One region of the Rhizobium sp. NZLR10 genome, then DNA from elsewhere that is predicted to be linked to it. Evidence: predicted binding sites of a transcription regulator. Region 1 holds the regulator's gene; the other holds the start of a gene.
What was found. Region 1 encodes PhoB, which activates phosphate uptake and scavenging genes when phosphate is short. Its sites were predicted from a motif close to TGTCATNNANCTGTCAT; they were not measured.
Positions count from the first base shown of each region.

Region 2: phnF (phosphonate metabolism transcriptional regulator PhnF) is a predicted target of PhoB. The motif match lies at 4,579-4,595, and genes of this name have one in related genera.

Region 1 is NZ_JABDWE010000032.1:13,482-20,707, reverse strand. It holds gene pstC (phosphate ABC transporter permease subunit PstC) at 1-1,050, shown strand, start outside; gene pstA (phosphate ABC transporter permease PstA) at 1,047-2,366, shown strand; gene pstB (phosphate ABC transporter ATP-binding protein PstB) at 2,382-3,197, shown strand; gene phoU (phosphate signaling complex protein PhoU) at 3,242-3,955, shown strand; gene phoB (phosphate regulon transcriptional regulator PhoB) at 4,088-4,771, shown strand; gene HJB82_RS30890 (GcrA family cell cycle regulator) at 4,949-5,482, opposite strand; gene HJB82_RS30885 (aspartate aminotransferase family protein) at 5,906-7,105, shown strand; gene argF (ornithine carbamoyltransferase) at 7,143-7,226, shown strand, end outside.
Region 2 is NZ_JABDWE010000018.1:111,516-118,741, forward strand. It holds gene phnL (phosphonate C-P lyase system protein PhnL) at 1-589, opposite strand, end outside; gene phnK (phosphonate C-P lyase system protein PhnK) at 670-1,446, opposite strand; gene HJB82_RS24325 (alpha-D-ribose 1-methylphosphonate 5-phosphate C-P-lyase PhnJ) at 1,443-2,318, opposite strand; gene HJB82_RS24330 (carbon-phosphorus lyase complex subunit PhnI) at 2,315-3,421, opposite strand; gene phnH (phosphonate C-P lyase system protein PhnH) at 3,426-4,034, opposite strand; gene phnG (phosphonate C-P lyase system protein PhnG) at 4,034-4,510, opposite strand; gene phnF (phosphonate metabolism transcriptional regulator PhnF) at 4,619-5,356, shown strand; gene HJB82_RS24350 (2,3-bisphosphoglycerate-dependent phosphoglycerate mutase) at 5,401-6,036, opposite strand; gene dapB (4-hydroxy-tetrahydrodipicolinate reductase) at 6,058-6,882, opposite strand; gene HJB82_RS24360 (ABC transporter ATP-binding protein) at 6,898-7,226, opposite strand, start outside.

The sequences.
Region 1 (7,226 bases):
GCCAAGACGCTCAACGCCAAGAGCATGACGAGCCGCCTCGCCATGACGGCGGTCGTCTTCATCCTCGCCATTGCCGGCGCCTTCTATGCGCTGCGCGCCATCGCCCCGCGCTTCCGCGCCCGCAATCGGGTTGAGCGTTTCATGCTCTGGGGCCTGCTACTCGCCTCTTCGATTGCTATCCTGACGACGATCGGCATCGTATTCTCGATGCTGTCGGAAGCCGCCCGCTTCTTTGCCGCCGTTCCCGCCGCCGATTTCTTCTTCGGCACCGTCTGGGACCCGCGTTTTGCCGGCGCCGGCAGCTCGTCCTTCGGTCAGTTCGGCCTTATCCCGCTGCTGCTCGGCACGCTCTATATCGGCATGGTCGCCATGCTGGTCGCCGTACCGGTCGGCCTGTTTGCCGCGATCTACATGGCCGAATACGCCTCGCCGAAGCTGCGCGGGATCGCTAAGCCGCTGCTCGAAGTGCTCGCCGGCATTCCGACGATCGTTTACGGCTTCTTTGCGCTCGTCACCGTCGGCCCGTTCCTGCGCGATTTCTCGGCTCAGATCAGCGGCCTGCTCTCCGGCAACTACACCAACTTCATTCAGGCGCAGAGCGTTCTGACCGCCGGCATCGTCATGGGCATCATGCTGATCCCCTACGTCTCCTCGCTGTCGGACGATATCATCACCGCCGTGCCGCGGACGCTGCGTGACGGTTCGCTCGGTCTTGGCGCCACACGCTCCGAAACCATCAAGAAAGTGGTCTTGCCCGCAGCCCTTCCCGGCATCGTCGGCGCCTTGCTGATGACCGCCTCGCGCGCCATCGGTGAAACTATGATCGTCGTGCTGGCCGCCGGTGTCGCCGCCCGCATCCAGATCAACCCCTTCGAGCCGATGACGACGGTGACCGTCAAGATCGTCAATCAGCTCACCGGCGACCTCGAGTTCACCTCGCCGCAGACGCTGGTTGCCTTCGCCCTTGGCATCACGCTGTTCTGCATCACGCTTTGCCTCAATATCTACGCGCTCTACATCGTGCGCAAATACCGGGAGCAGTACGAATGACGGATATTGTTTCTCCCGCCGGGATAACCGTTTCCAAGGCGCCCACGCGCCGCGATATCGGCATCAAGCGCCGCTACGCCGCCGAACGCCGGTTCCAGGCCTATGGCATCGCCGCCATCTCCTTCGGCCTCATCTTCCTGTTCATCCTGCTGTGGACGGTGATCGGCAAAGGCTACACCGCCTTTCAGCAGACGGCGATCACCCTGCCGATCGAATTTTCCGAGAAGACGATCGACCCCAGCAATAAGCGTGCGACCGATGCTTCGGTGCTGATCGCCGCCAACTACCCGGTTCTCCTGCGCGACGCGATCGTCAAGCAGCTGAACGTCAATGCCGCAAGCCGTCCCGACGTGCGCGATGCATCCGCCATGCTCTCCAAGGGTGCGCCGGTCCAACTGCGCGACATGGTCGTCGCCGACCCGTCGATCATCGGCAAGACGGTCAATGTCACCGTGCTCGCCGACGCCAATGTCGACAGCGCCAACAAGGGCCAGATCGACCTGTCGGTCGATGAGAAGAACCGCAAGGTCAACGACAAGCAGGTTGGCTGGATGAACGAGCTGAAGGCGAGCGGCGCTCTCCACAAGCAGTTCAACACCGGCCTCTTCGTCAACGGCAATTCCAGCCGTCCGGAGGCCGCAGGCCTTGGCGTCGCCCTCATCGGCTCGCTCTACCTGATGCTGATCGTGCTGGTGCTCGCTCTGCCGATCGGCGTTGCCGCCTCGATCTATCTCGAGGAGTTTGCGCCGAAGAACAAGCTGACCGATCTGATCGAGGTCAACATCAACAACCTCGCCGCCGTGCCCTCGATCGTCTACGGTCTGCTCGGCCTTTCCGTCTTCATCAACTTCGTCGGCCTGCCGCGTTCGGCTTCGCTGGTTGGCGGCCTGGTGCTGACGTTGATGACCCTGCCGACGATCATCATTGCGACGCGCGCCGCACTGCGCGCCGTGCCGCCGTCGATCCGCGCTGCAGCCCTCGGCCTCGGCGCCTCGAAGATGCAGATGGTGTTCCACCATGTTCTGCCGCTCGCCATGCCCGGCATCCTCACCGGCACGATCATCGGCCTGGCGCATGCGCTCGGCGAAACCGCGCCGCTGCTGCTGATCGGCATGGTCGCCTTCGTCGCCAACGCGCCGACGACGCCGCTCGATCCCTCGACGGCTCTGCCCGTGCAGGTCTATATGTGGGCCAACGAGGCCGAACGTGCCTTCGTCGAGCGGACTTCGGGTGCCATCATCGTCCTGCTCCTGTTCCTGATCGTCATGAACATGGGCGCCATCCTCTTGCGTCGTCGCTTCGAGCGCCGCTGGTAAACGGAGTTACACATCATGAACATGTTGACGGAAGCTGCAGTTGAAAAAGCGCTGGATCAGAAGATGAGCAACGTCCCTTATAAGATGATCGGCAAGGATGTCTCGGTTTACTATGGCGAGAAGCGCGCGCTTTTCGATGTGAACCTGAACATCCGCGAAAACACCGTAACCGCGCTGATCGGCCCGTCCGGCTGCGGCAAGTCGACCTTCCTGCGGAGCCTAAACCGCATGAACGACACGATCGACGGCTGCCGGGTCACCGGCAAGATCACGCTTGATACCGACGATATCTATGATCCCGATATCGACGTCGTCGAACTTCGCGCCCGCGTCGGCATGGTCTTCCAGAAGCCGAACCCGTTCCCGAAGACGATCTATGAAAACGTCTCCTACGGCCCGCGCATCCATGGCCTTGCCAAGTCGAAGGCCGATCTCGACCAGATCGTCGAGACCAGCCTGCAGCGTGCCGGCCTCTGGAACGAGGTCAAGGACCGCGTGCATGAATCCGGCACCGGCCTGTCCGGCGGTCAGCAGCAGCGCCTCTGCATTGCCCGCGCCGTCGCCGTCAGCCCTGAAGTCATCCTGATGGACGAGCCCTGCTCGGCGCTCGACCCGATCGCCACCGCCAAGGTCGAGGAACTGATCCACGAACTGCGCGAGAACTACACGATCGTCATCGTCACCCACTCCATGCAGCAGGCCGCGCGCGTCTCGCAGCGCACCGCCATGTTCCACCTCGGCAATCTCGTCGAGGAGAACGACACCGACAAGATGTTCACCAATCCCGACGATCCGCGCACCCAGGACTACATCATGGGTCGCTTCGGTTGATTTTGGCGACACCAAGCCTTCCCGTTATTCGAGGATAAAGCCCCATGGCATCGACACATATTTTTTCTGCCTATGATGATGATCTGAAGTTCCTGTCCAGGCGGATTTCCGAAATGGGCGGCCTGGCCGAGCAGATGGTCAGCGAGGCCGTCCGGGCGCTCGTCAACGGCGATACCGCGCTGGCGCAGAAGGTCATCTCCGACGATGTGATCCTCGATCACGCCGAGCGAGAAATCGGCGACAAGGCGATCGTTACCATCGCCCGCCGTCAACCGATGGCCTCGGACCTGCGCGAAATCATGGGTTCGATCCGCATCGCCGCCGATCTCGAACGCGTCGGCGACCTCGGCAAGAACACCGCCAAGCGCGTCATCGCCGTGCAGAGCACCGGCGTTCCGCGCAAGCTCGCCCGCGGTCTCGAGCATCTGTCCGAGCTGGCGCTCGTCCAGCTCAAGGAAGTGCTCGACGTCTACACGACGCGCTCCGCCGACAAGGCCAATGCGATCCGTGAACGCGACAACGAGATCGACGCGATGTACACCTCGCTGTTCCGCGAGCTGCTGACCTACATGATGGAAGATCCGCGCAACATCACCAGCTGCACGCATCTGCTCTTCTGCGCCAAGAACATCGAGCGCATCGGCGACCACGCCACCAACATCGCCGAGACGATCTACTACATGGCGACCGGCGCACAGCCGGAAGGTGACCGTCCGAAAGACGACAGCGCCAACACCGTCGGCGCGGTCACGGAATAAAGCCCATACTAGCCGTTGCGTGCGCGCCCATCCGGGCGCGCAAAGAGGTCGCAGCCACCTTTCTGAATTTGCGCAGGATGCATTGCTTAAATCACCCCGGTTTAAGGAACATGCGCGAGGAGACCGACAGGCATGATCCCGAGAGTTGCAGTTGTTGAAGACGAGGAAGCCTTGAGCGTGCTTCTTCGCTACAATCTCGAAGCGGAAGGCTTCGAGGTCGATACTATCCTTCGTGGCGACGAAGCCGAAATCAGGCTTCAGGAGCGCACGCCCGACCTGCTCATCCTCGATTGGATGCTGCCCGGCGTCTCCGGCATCGAACTCTGCCGGCGCCTGCGCATGCGGCCGGAAACCGAACGTCTGCCGATCATCATGCTGACGGCGCGCGGCGAAGAGAGCGAGCGCGTCCGCGGACTGTCGACCGGGGCCGACGATTACGTCGTCAAGCCGTTCTCGACCCCGGAGCTCGTTGCCCGCGTCAAGGCGATGCTACGCCGCGCCCGTCCCGAGGTGCTGTCGACGGTGCTGAAATGCGGCGATATCGAACTCGACCGCGAAACCCATCGCGTCCATCGCAAAAGCCGCGAAGTCCGCCTCGGCCCCACCGAATTCCGCCTGCTGGAATTCCTGATGTCGTCGCCGAGCCGGGTCTTCTCCCGCTCGCAGCTTCTCGACGGCGTCTGGGGCCACGATATCTATGTCGACGAACGCACCGTCGACGTCCATGTCGGCCGCCTGCGCAAGGCGCTGAACTTCTCCAACATGCAAGACGTCATCCGCACCGTCCGCGGCGCCGGCTATTCGATGGAAGCCTGAGGGGTTTCCGATAAAGTCGAGCAAGCTCTGCCCCTCACCCTAACCCGACCGGGGTCGAGCCACTCGTCTCGACCCCGGTCGGTGCCGGCAGGCGGATGAGGGGCAGCCACACCCAACGTACTCACATAAAAAAACGGGCCTTCCAGCCCGTTTTTGCATGTCGACAATGTCACCCGTTCAGCTCGCCCGCGCTGCCGCCCGGCGGCGTTCGTTGACGGGCTGGTAGGCGAGTTTCTGGTGATAGCCGCAATAGGGTGAATTGTCGGGGGACTCGCAGCCGCAGAAGTGGAAGTCATCCTTCAGCGGATCGCCGACCGGCCACTTGCAAGTGCGTTCGGTCAGTTCCGTCAGGCCGAGGCGGCGGGAGATCGGCACGACCACGTTGCCTTTCGGCACGTATTCCATTTCCTCGACCGTTTCGATCTCGATCTCTTCCTTCAGCATCGTTGCGCCCTGCTGGCGGGTAACGGTGCGGGTGGTGATCCGAGAGGCGAAGTTCGGCGCGCGCGGCGCCGATGTATTGCGTTTCGGCGTTCGGGCCGTGGCGGCCGTGCCGCCGGCCTTGGCGCGGCCCGGAAGGCTCAGGCGGTGCACCTTGCCGATTACAGCGTTTCTGCTGACACCGCCAAGTTGCGCCGCGATCTGGCTGGCGCTCAGTCCTTCGGCCCAAAGCTTCTTGAGTTTCTCGACCCGCTCGTCTGTCCAGTTCATGCCCTGTCTCCACCTTCTGCGTTGGTGATGGCAGAATCCCTCACCGTTGCCTCGGAAGCTCCGAAACAAGAAACGCTTGATCAATTTTGGTGACTAGTTCCGCCGCATGCAGTCTAGTAATTGAACTTTAACCTAGTGTGAGCGTGACTCCGTGACAAGAGTCGCATGAATCCGGATGAATCGAATTCGGAGTTTTCCCCAACTTGCTGCCCCAGCGTGTCATTTCTGCAATAAAGCCTGTTGAAGGTCGAAAACACCGCTGTACAACCTTGCTGCATGCGCTAAGGGCGCAGTTTTGTTGACATTGCAGCGCGAAAAGGAAATAGTACCGCTGGCCGCCGCAAGGCGGCATTTTTAATTTTTCGGGCCTGGTTTTCTTAGCCGGAGTCCGTTGCTTGATAACTCTGATCGGGAGACCGCGCCATGGCTGAAGCCGCGCCGCTTTATGACACCTACTCTCGTGCCCCGCTGCGGTTCGAGCGAGGCGAGGGCGTGTGGCTGATCACCGAAAGCGGCGAACGTTATCTCGATTTCGGCGCCGGTGTTGCCGTCACCTCGGTCGGCCACGGCAATCCGCATGTGGTCGGCGCGCTGAAGGAGCAGGCCGACAAGGTCTGGCACCTCTCCAACATCTATGAGATCCCCGGCCAGGAGCGTTTGGCCAAACGGCTGACCGACGCCACCTTCGCCGACAAGGTGTTCTTCACCAATTCGGGTGCTGAAGCGCTCGAATGCGCGATCAAGACGGCGCGCCGTTATCAGTTTTCCAACGGCCATCCCGAGCGCTTCCATATCATCACCTTCGAGGGCGCCTTCCATGGGCGGACGCTCGCGACAATCGCCGCCGGTGGCCAGGAGAAATATCTCGAAGGCTTCGGCCCCAAGGCGCCGGGTTTCGATCAGGTGGCGTTCGGCGACATCGAAGCGGTCCGCGCCGCGATCACCGATGCGACGGCGGCAATCCTCATCGAGCCGGTGCAGGGCGAGGGCGGCGTGCGTCCTGCCACCCCCGAATTCATGAAGGCGCTTCGCCAGATTTGCGACGAAAACGGCCTGCTGTTGATCCTCGACGAGGTCCAGACCGGCGTTGGCCGCACCGGCAGGTTCTTTGCCCATGAATGGTCGGGCGTCACGCCCGACATCATGGCGGTTGCCAAGGGCATCGGCGGTGGTTTCCCGCTCGGCGCCTGCCTTGCTACTTCAGAGGCCGCCTCCGGCATGAAGGCCGGCACGCATGGCTCGACCTATGGCGGCAATCCGCTCGCCATGGCCGTCGGCAGCGCCGTGCTCGACATCATCCTCGCCGATGGCTTCCTCCAGCAGGTGCGCGACGTAGCACTCGTCTTCCGCCAGGGCCTCGCCTCGCTGAAGGATCGCTATCCCGATGTGATCGAGGATATCAGAGGCGAGGGGCTGTTGCTCGGCATCAAGGCTGCTATTCCCTCGGCCGAATTGCTGCAGGCGATCCGCGCCGCCCATCTGCTCGGCATACCCGCCGGCGATAACGTCATCCGCCTTCTTCCGCCCCTCGTCGTCACCGCCGAGGAAGCCCGAGAGGGCCTTGACCGCATCGAGCGCGCCGCCGAGAGCATTCGCGCCGCGAAGGTCAAGAAAACGGCTTGAAGAGATTGCCGCCTTCGGGCGCAGCACAGGTAAGAACATGGCTCCCAAACATTTCCTCGATCTTTCCGCGGTCACCTCAGCCGATCTCAGAACCATCATGAACGATGCGCTCGCCCGCAAG
Region 2 (7,226 bases), on a different contig from region 1:
CCTCGATCATGCCGACGACGACGGCACGGTTTTTGGCATCGAGCGAGGCTGTGGGTTCGTCGAGAAGCAGGATCGTGTGCTCGGTGATGAAGCCGCGGGCGATGTTGACGCGCTGCTGCTCGCCGCCGGAGAAGGTGGCGGGTGGAAGTTGCCAGAGCGCTTCCGGCAGGTTGAGCCTGGCAAGCAGGGCGCCCGCCTTTTCCCGTGCCGTGGCGGCGTCTTCGCCGCGCGCCACAAGCGGTTCGGCAACCACATCGACCGCCGCGACGCGCGGTACTGTGCGCAGGAACTGGCTGACATAGCCGAGCGTGTGGCGCCGCACGTTGAGCACGGTGCGCGGATCGGCGGCGGCGAGGTCGACGATGCGCCCGTCGTGGCGTATGAGGATCTGGCCAGTGTCGACGGCATAATTGCCGTAGATCATCTTGAGCAGCGAGCTCTTGCCGACGCCCGATGGGCCGCCGAGCACGACGCATTCGCCTGAGGCGACCGAGAAGGCGACATTGGAAACGACGGGCAGCCTGATGCCGTCGCGCAGGTGCATGGTGAAGCTTTTCGAGACTTCGGAAACGACGAGGGGCGTTGGCATGATGTCTTCTTTCCTGGTTTCGGATTTACAGCGCCGGGCCCTGAAAAGACGCGCAAGGACGCTGTAAAGTCTTGAATTGCTCAGACCTGCAGGATCGAGGAGACGAGCAGTTGCGTGTAGGGTTCGCGCGGGTCGTCGAGCACCCGGTCGGTGAGCCCGTGTTCGATGACGTAGCCGTCCTTCATCACCATCATCCGGTGTGAGAGCAGGCGGGCGACGGCGAGATCGTGGGTGACGATGATCGCCGACAGGCCGAGATCGTTAACGAGGCCGCGCACCAGATCGAGCAGGCGTGCCTGCACCGAGACGTCGAGGCCGCCCGTGGGTTCGTCCATGAAGACGAGGCGCGGGCCGGTGACGAGGTTGCGGGCGATCTGCAGGCGCTGGCGCATGCCGCCGGAAAAGGCGCGCGGCTGGTCGTCGATGCGGTCGGCGTCGATCTCGACGCGCTCCAGCCAATCGATCGCCGAAGCGCGGATCGTGCCATAGTGCCGGTCGCCGATCGCCATCAGCCGTTCGCCGACATTGGCGCCGGCGGAGACGGTCATGCGCAGGCCGTCGGCCGGATTCTGGTGCACGAAGCCCCAGTCGGTGCGCATCAGGAAACGCCGCTCGGCCTCGTTCATGCGGTAGAGGTCGCGGTAGCTGCCGTCGCGCATGTGGTATTCGACGCTGCCAGTGCTCGGCAGCAGCCGGGTGGAGAGGCAGTTCAGCAGTGTCGTCTTGCCGGAGCCGGACTCGCCGACGATGGCGAGCACTTCGCCCGGCCAGAGATCGAAGGAGACGTCGCGGCAGCCGATCCGGTTGCCGTAAAATTTCGAAACGTCATGGACTTTGAGAAGCGGGATATCGCTCATTCTGCAGCCTCCCGGGCCAACATCTCGCCGGCATGCCCATGGGCGCGGCGGTCTTCGCAGTGATCGGTGTCGGAGCAGACGAACATGCGCCCGCCCTTGTCGTCGAGAACCACCTCGTCCAGATAGACATCCTCGGCACCGCAAAGGGCGCAGGGCTTGTCGAAGCGCTGGATGTCGAAGGGATAGTCATCGAAATCCAGGCTGACGACGTCGGTATAGGGCGGAACCGCATAGATGCGCTTCTCGCGTCCCGCGCCGAAAAGCTGCAGCGCGTCCGACATATGCATCTTCGGATTGTCGAATTTCGGCGTCGGCGACGGGTCCATGACGTAACGGCCGTGTACCTTCACCGGATAGGCATAGGTCTTGGAGATGCGGCCGTTATGGGCGATATCCTCGTAGAGCTTCACATGCATCAGGCCGTATTCCTCGAGAGCATGCATCTTGCGCGTCTCGGTCTCGCGCGGTTCGAGGAAACGCAGCGGCTCGGGGATAGGCACCTGGTAAACGAGCACCTGGCCGGGCCCGAGCTTCTCTTCCGGAATGCGGTGGCGCGTCTGGATGATCGTCGCCTCGCCTGTGCGCGTCGTCACCGCGACATTGGCGACCTTCTGGAAAAAAGCGCGAATGGAAACGGCGTTGGTCGTGTCGTCGGCACCCTGGTCGATGACCTTCAGCACGTCATCCGGTCCGATGATCGAGGCCGTCACCTGCACGCCACCGGTGCCCCAGCCGTAAGGCATCGGCATTTCGCGCGAAGCGAAAGGCACCTGATAGCCGGGAATGGCGATCGCTTTCAGGATGGCGCGGCGGATCATCCGTTTGGTCTGTTCGTCGAGATAGGCGAAGTTGTAGCTGGCCAGATCGCTCATTCGGCGGCCTCCTTCATGTCTTCGCCAGCGTTGCGGGCGGCTTCGAATTCGCGACGCATGCGGCGGACGAGATCGAGTTCGGCCTGGAAGTCCACATAATGCGGAAGCTTCAGGTGCTCGACGAAGCCGGTCGCCTGGACGTTGTCGGAGTGCGAGATGACGAATTCCTCGTCCTGTGCCGGGGCGGTGATATCCTCGCCGAGCTCTTCGGCACGAAGCGCCCTGTCGACCAGCGACATCGCCATCGCCTTGCGCTCGCTCTGGCCGAAGACCAGGCCGTAGCCGCGGGTAAATTGCGGGGGTGCCTTCGCCGAACCCTTGAACTGGTTGACCATCTGGCACTCGGTGATCTGGATCGTGCCTAGCGAGACGGCAAAACCGAGTTCCGGCACGTCGAATTCCACCTCGACCTCGCCGATACGGATCTCGCCGGTGAAGGGGTGGTTGCGGCCGTAGCCGCGCTGGGTGGAATAACCGAGCGCCAGCAGAAAACCTTCGTCGCCGCGGGCGAGCGCCTGCAGGCGCAGATCGCGGGTCATCGGAAATTCCATCGGCTCGCGGGTCAGGTCGCCGATCTCGTGATCCTCAGGCATGTCGCCGTCGGCCTCGATCAGCCCCTCCTCGCCGAGGATCTCGGAGACGCGCATGACGCGGCCGGTCTCGGCTGTGCGCTGGGCAGGCGTCTCGACCGCCTCGTCGGAAAGCAGCGACGGATCGAGCAGCCGGTGGGTATAATCGAAGGTGGGCCCAAGAAGCTGGCCGCCCGGCAGATCCTTGTAGGTCGCCGAGATGCGGCGTTCGATCGTCATATCAGCCGTGTCAAGCGGCTTGGAATAGCCGAAACGCGGCAGCGTCGTGCGGTAGGCGCGCAGCAGGAAGATCGCCTCGATCATGTCGCCGCGCGACTGGCGGACGGCAAGCGCTGCGAGTGTGCGGTCGAAAAGCGAGGCCTCGGCCATCACCCGGTCGACGGCGAGCGCCAGCTGCGCCACGATCTGTTCGATGCCGATCGCGGGCAACGAACGGTCGCCGCGGCGGCGGTCGGCCAGTAGGCGGTGGGCATTGGCGATGGCGGCCTCGCCACCCTTGACGGCAACATACATGAGCTCAGATCTCCGTTGCTGTGATCTTGGTGGTGCGCGGCAGGCAGAGGAAACGCTCGGCCGACGTCAGCACGATGTCGATGCCGCGCGGGAAGAGCGCGCGGTTCTCGGTCCAGAGCCGCAGGAAGGTCTCCGGCAGCCCGACAGGCGCGATTTCCGTCACACTCTGGATACCGGGCCCCATCAGCGCCAGCCTGCGTCCACCCTCGAGATCGGCGAGCTCGATGACAACAGTCGTCGAGCGGTCGGGATATTCCTGCGTGCCCGATGCAAACAGGCCGAAGGAGCAAAGCGCGGTGCCGGCCTCCGTGAAGGCGAAGCGGGCCTCAGCCTTTTCACCGGTCAGCGGCGCGCCGGTGTGGAAGCCGAGCCACTCCGGCACGGCCGATTTCGCCAGTCCCTGGGACAGCCAGACAGGCGTGTCGTGGTCGCAAAGCGTCAGCGCGATCGTGCCGGCGCCAATACCGAACGGCACAGGCGGCGCGACATCGGGCCGGACGGTCTGGATCGTGCCGGGGCGAGCCATGCCGTCCATCAGCATCTTGAAGACGCTCTGGGCGTGGAAGACCGGGTCGGCAAAGCCACCTGTGAGGGCTTCTGTCTTCAGCCCCATCAGTTGTCTCCCCGCACCATGGTGAAGAAATCGACGCGGGTCGCTGCCGTCTCGTCCGCCTTGCGGCGTTCGGCATCGGCGATCCGTTCGGCGACGGGCAAAAGCAGTGCCTGTTCGACAAAATCCTTCGTCGCCTCCTCCTGCCAGAGCGCGTCGAAGATCGCCGCCAGCCGGGCCTTCTCACGGTCGGTGCCCAGCGCCTGGGCATGGCCGATCGCCCCGGAGACGAGCCGGACCGTGGCCCGGGTCACTGTGACCTCGCCAAGATTGAAGGGAGCGCCGCCGCCGCCGATGCGGCCGCGGACCATCACCAACCCGGTCTCCGGTCCGCGCACCGGATGTGCCGCGGGCTTTTCCGGCAACGCGTTCCAGACCGCCGAGAGTTCGCTCAGTTCCGCGCGCGCCAGCAGATCGGCGGCGCGTTTGCGCCCGGATGCCGTCTGTGGCGTTGCGCCTGTCCTATCCGCTGATATCATTGTCGCTTCCTCAAATGTCTATTGATATAGACAACCATACAAGATATACCTACGCTTAAATCGATGTGGTGACAAGCGTGTGACATCGGACGTGGGAACGGGGGCGGAATGCCAGGATTAAAGCAGGTGCAAAGGCAGACTGGTGTGGCGCTCTGGCGCCAGATCGCCGACCGGATCCGTGAGACAATCAGCACGGGTACCTATGACGAGACCGGAATGGTGCCGCCGGAGACGGTCCTGGCGCTGCAATTCGGCGTCAACCGGCATACGGTGCGGAGCGCTTTGGCGGCCTTGGCGCAGGAAGGGATCGTCCGTGCGGTACAAGGTCGCGGCACGCTGATCGAGCGCAAGGAGCGGCTGAATTTCCCGATTACCCGGCGCACGCGATTTACCGCCGGCATCGGCGATCAGGCGCGCGAGATGCGCGGCCTTCTGCTCGACGAGGTGAAGGAGGAGGCCAGCGCCGAGGTCGCCCGCTGGCTGAATATCAAGCCAGGGGGGCAGGTGATCCGGCTGGAAACATTGCGCCATGCCGACAGGCGGCCGGTTTCAAAGGCGACGAGCTGGTTTCCTGCCGGGCGTTTTGCCGGGATCGGCGAGGCCTACCGCAAGCACGAATCGATCACCAAGGCTTTCGCCGAGCTCGGCCTGTCGGACTATGTCCGTGCAACGACCGAGGTGACGGCCGCCCATGCGAATGCAGCCGATATGGCCGACCTCGAACTCACCCCCGGCGCGATCCTGCTGATCGCAAAGGCGATGAACACTGATCTCGATGGCGTGCCGGTGCAATATTCGATCAGCCGGTTCGCAGCCGACCGGGTGCAGTTCACCATCGAGAATTGAGACATGAGGTGCCAGCCGACTCCGGCTGGCACGGACGTCAGAATTCAGTGTGCGCCGGACATATCGCCGAGCACTTCCTTCGACGCGACGGTGGAATCCGCCTTCAGCTTGTAGACCATGGGAACGCCGGTCGCGAGATTGAGGGCAAGCACGCCTTCTTTGCTCAGCTTGTCGAGCACCATGACAAGCGAGCGCAGCGAATTGCCGTGTGCGGCAACCAGCACCTTCTCGCCGTTGAGCACGCGCGGCAGGATTTCTGTGAGGTAGTAGGGCCAGACGCGGGCGCCGGTATCGCGCAGGCTCTCGCCCCCGGGCGGCGGCACGTCATAAGAGCGGCGCCAGATATGCACCTGTTCCTCGCCCCATTTGGCGCGAGCATCGTCTTTGTTGAGACCGGAGAGATCGCCATAGTCGCGCTCGTTCAGCGCCTGGTCGCGGATCGTTGGCAGATCGGGCTGGCCGACCTTGTCGAGGATGAGCTTCAGCGTGTGCTGCGCGCGCACCAACACCGAGGTGTAGGCGACGTCGAATTTGATCCCGTATTCGGCAAGCGCCTTGCCGCCGGCATTGGCCTCCTCGATGCCGAGCGCCGTCAGATCGGGATCCTTCCAGCCGGTGAAGAGATTCTTCAGGTTCCAGTCGCTCTGGCCGTGGCGAACGAGGACGAGGGTACCGCTCATGAATTTGCCTCCGCAATATCGTTATGAAGAAGAAAGCCCGAGCACGTCGAGCATGGAATAGAGACCCGGCTTCTTGTCGCGCGCCCAGAGTGCGGCCTTGATGGCGCCGCGCGCAAAGATCGAGCGGTCGGCTGCGCTGTGCGACAGGGTGACGATTTCGCCTTCACCGGCGAACAGCACCGAATGCTCGCCGATGACGGAGCCGCCGCGCAGCGTCGCAAAGCCGATCGTGCCGGCTTGCCGGGCGCCGGTATGGCCGTCGCGCACACGCACGGATTTTGCGGCAAGATCGATGCCGCGCCCCTTTGCTGCGGCCTCGCCGAACAGAAGGGCGGTGCCGGAAGGCGCATCCACCTTGTGCTTGTGGTGCATTTCCAGGATCTCGATATCCCAGTCATCAGGCTCGAGCGCACGCGCGGCCTGCTCGGCGAGCACGCTGAGCAGATTGACCCCGAGGCTCATATTGCCTGATTTGACGATACGGGCATGGCGGGCGGCGGCGGCGATCTTGGCATTGTCTTCAGCCGAACAGCCGGTCGTGCCGACGACATGGACGATGCGGGCCTGAGCGGCGAGGCCGCAGAATTCCGTTGTTGCGGCAGGCGAGGTGAAGTCGAGCACGCCTTCGGCATCCAGAAAGGCATTGAGCGGATCGTCGCCGATAATGACACCGGTCGGGCCGAGACCGGCGATCTCGCCGGCATCCTTGCCGATAAAGGGCGAACCGCTGCGCTCGACTGCGGCATGGAGTGTGGCGCCCTCAATGGAATGGATGAGCCGGATCAGCGTCTGCCCCATGCGCCCGGCTGCGCCAACCACCACCAGTTTCATCGCAGCATCGCTCATGTCAGGCTCACCAGGTCAGTTTGAATCTGAGGCCGAAGGCCTCTGCAGATTGTTGAGGCGAGCGTAAAGACCGTCGCGGACCTTCGCAAGCGTCTCGTGATTGCCTTCCTCGACGACGCGGCCCTGCTGCATGACGACGATCTTGTCGGCGCGCACCACGGTCGAAAGCCGGTGGGCGATGACGACGACGGTACGGCCGGTCATCGCCTCGTCGAGCGCCTTCTGCACGGCCGCTTCGGATTCGGTGTCGAGGGCTGAGGTCGCCTCGTCGAGAAGCAGGATCGGCGCATTGCGCACCAGGGCACGCGCAATCGACAGCCGTTGGCGCTGGCCGCCGGAAAGCG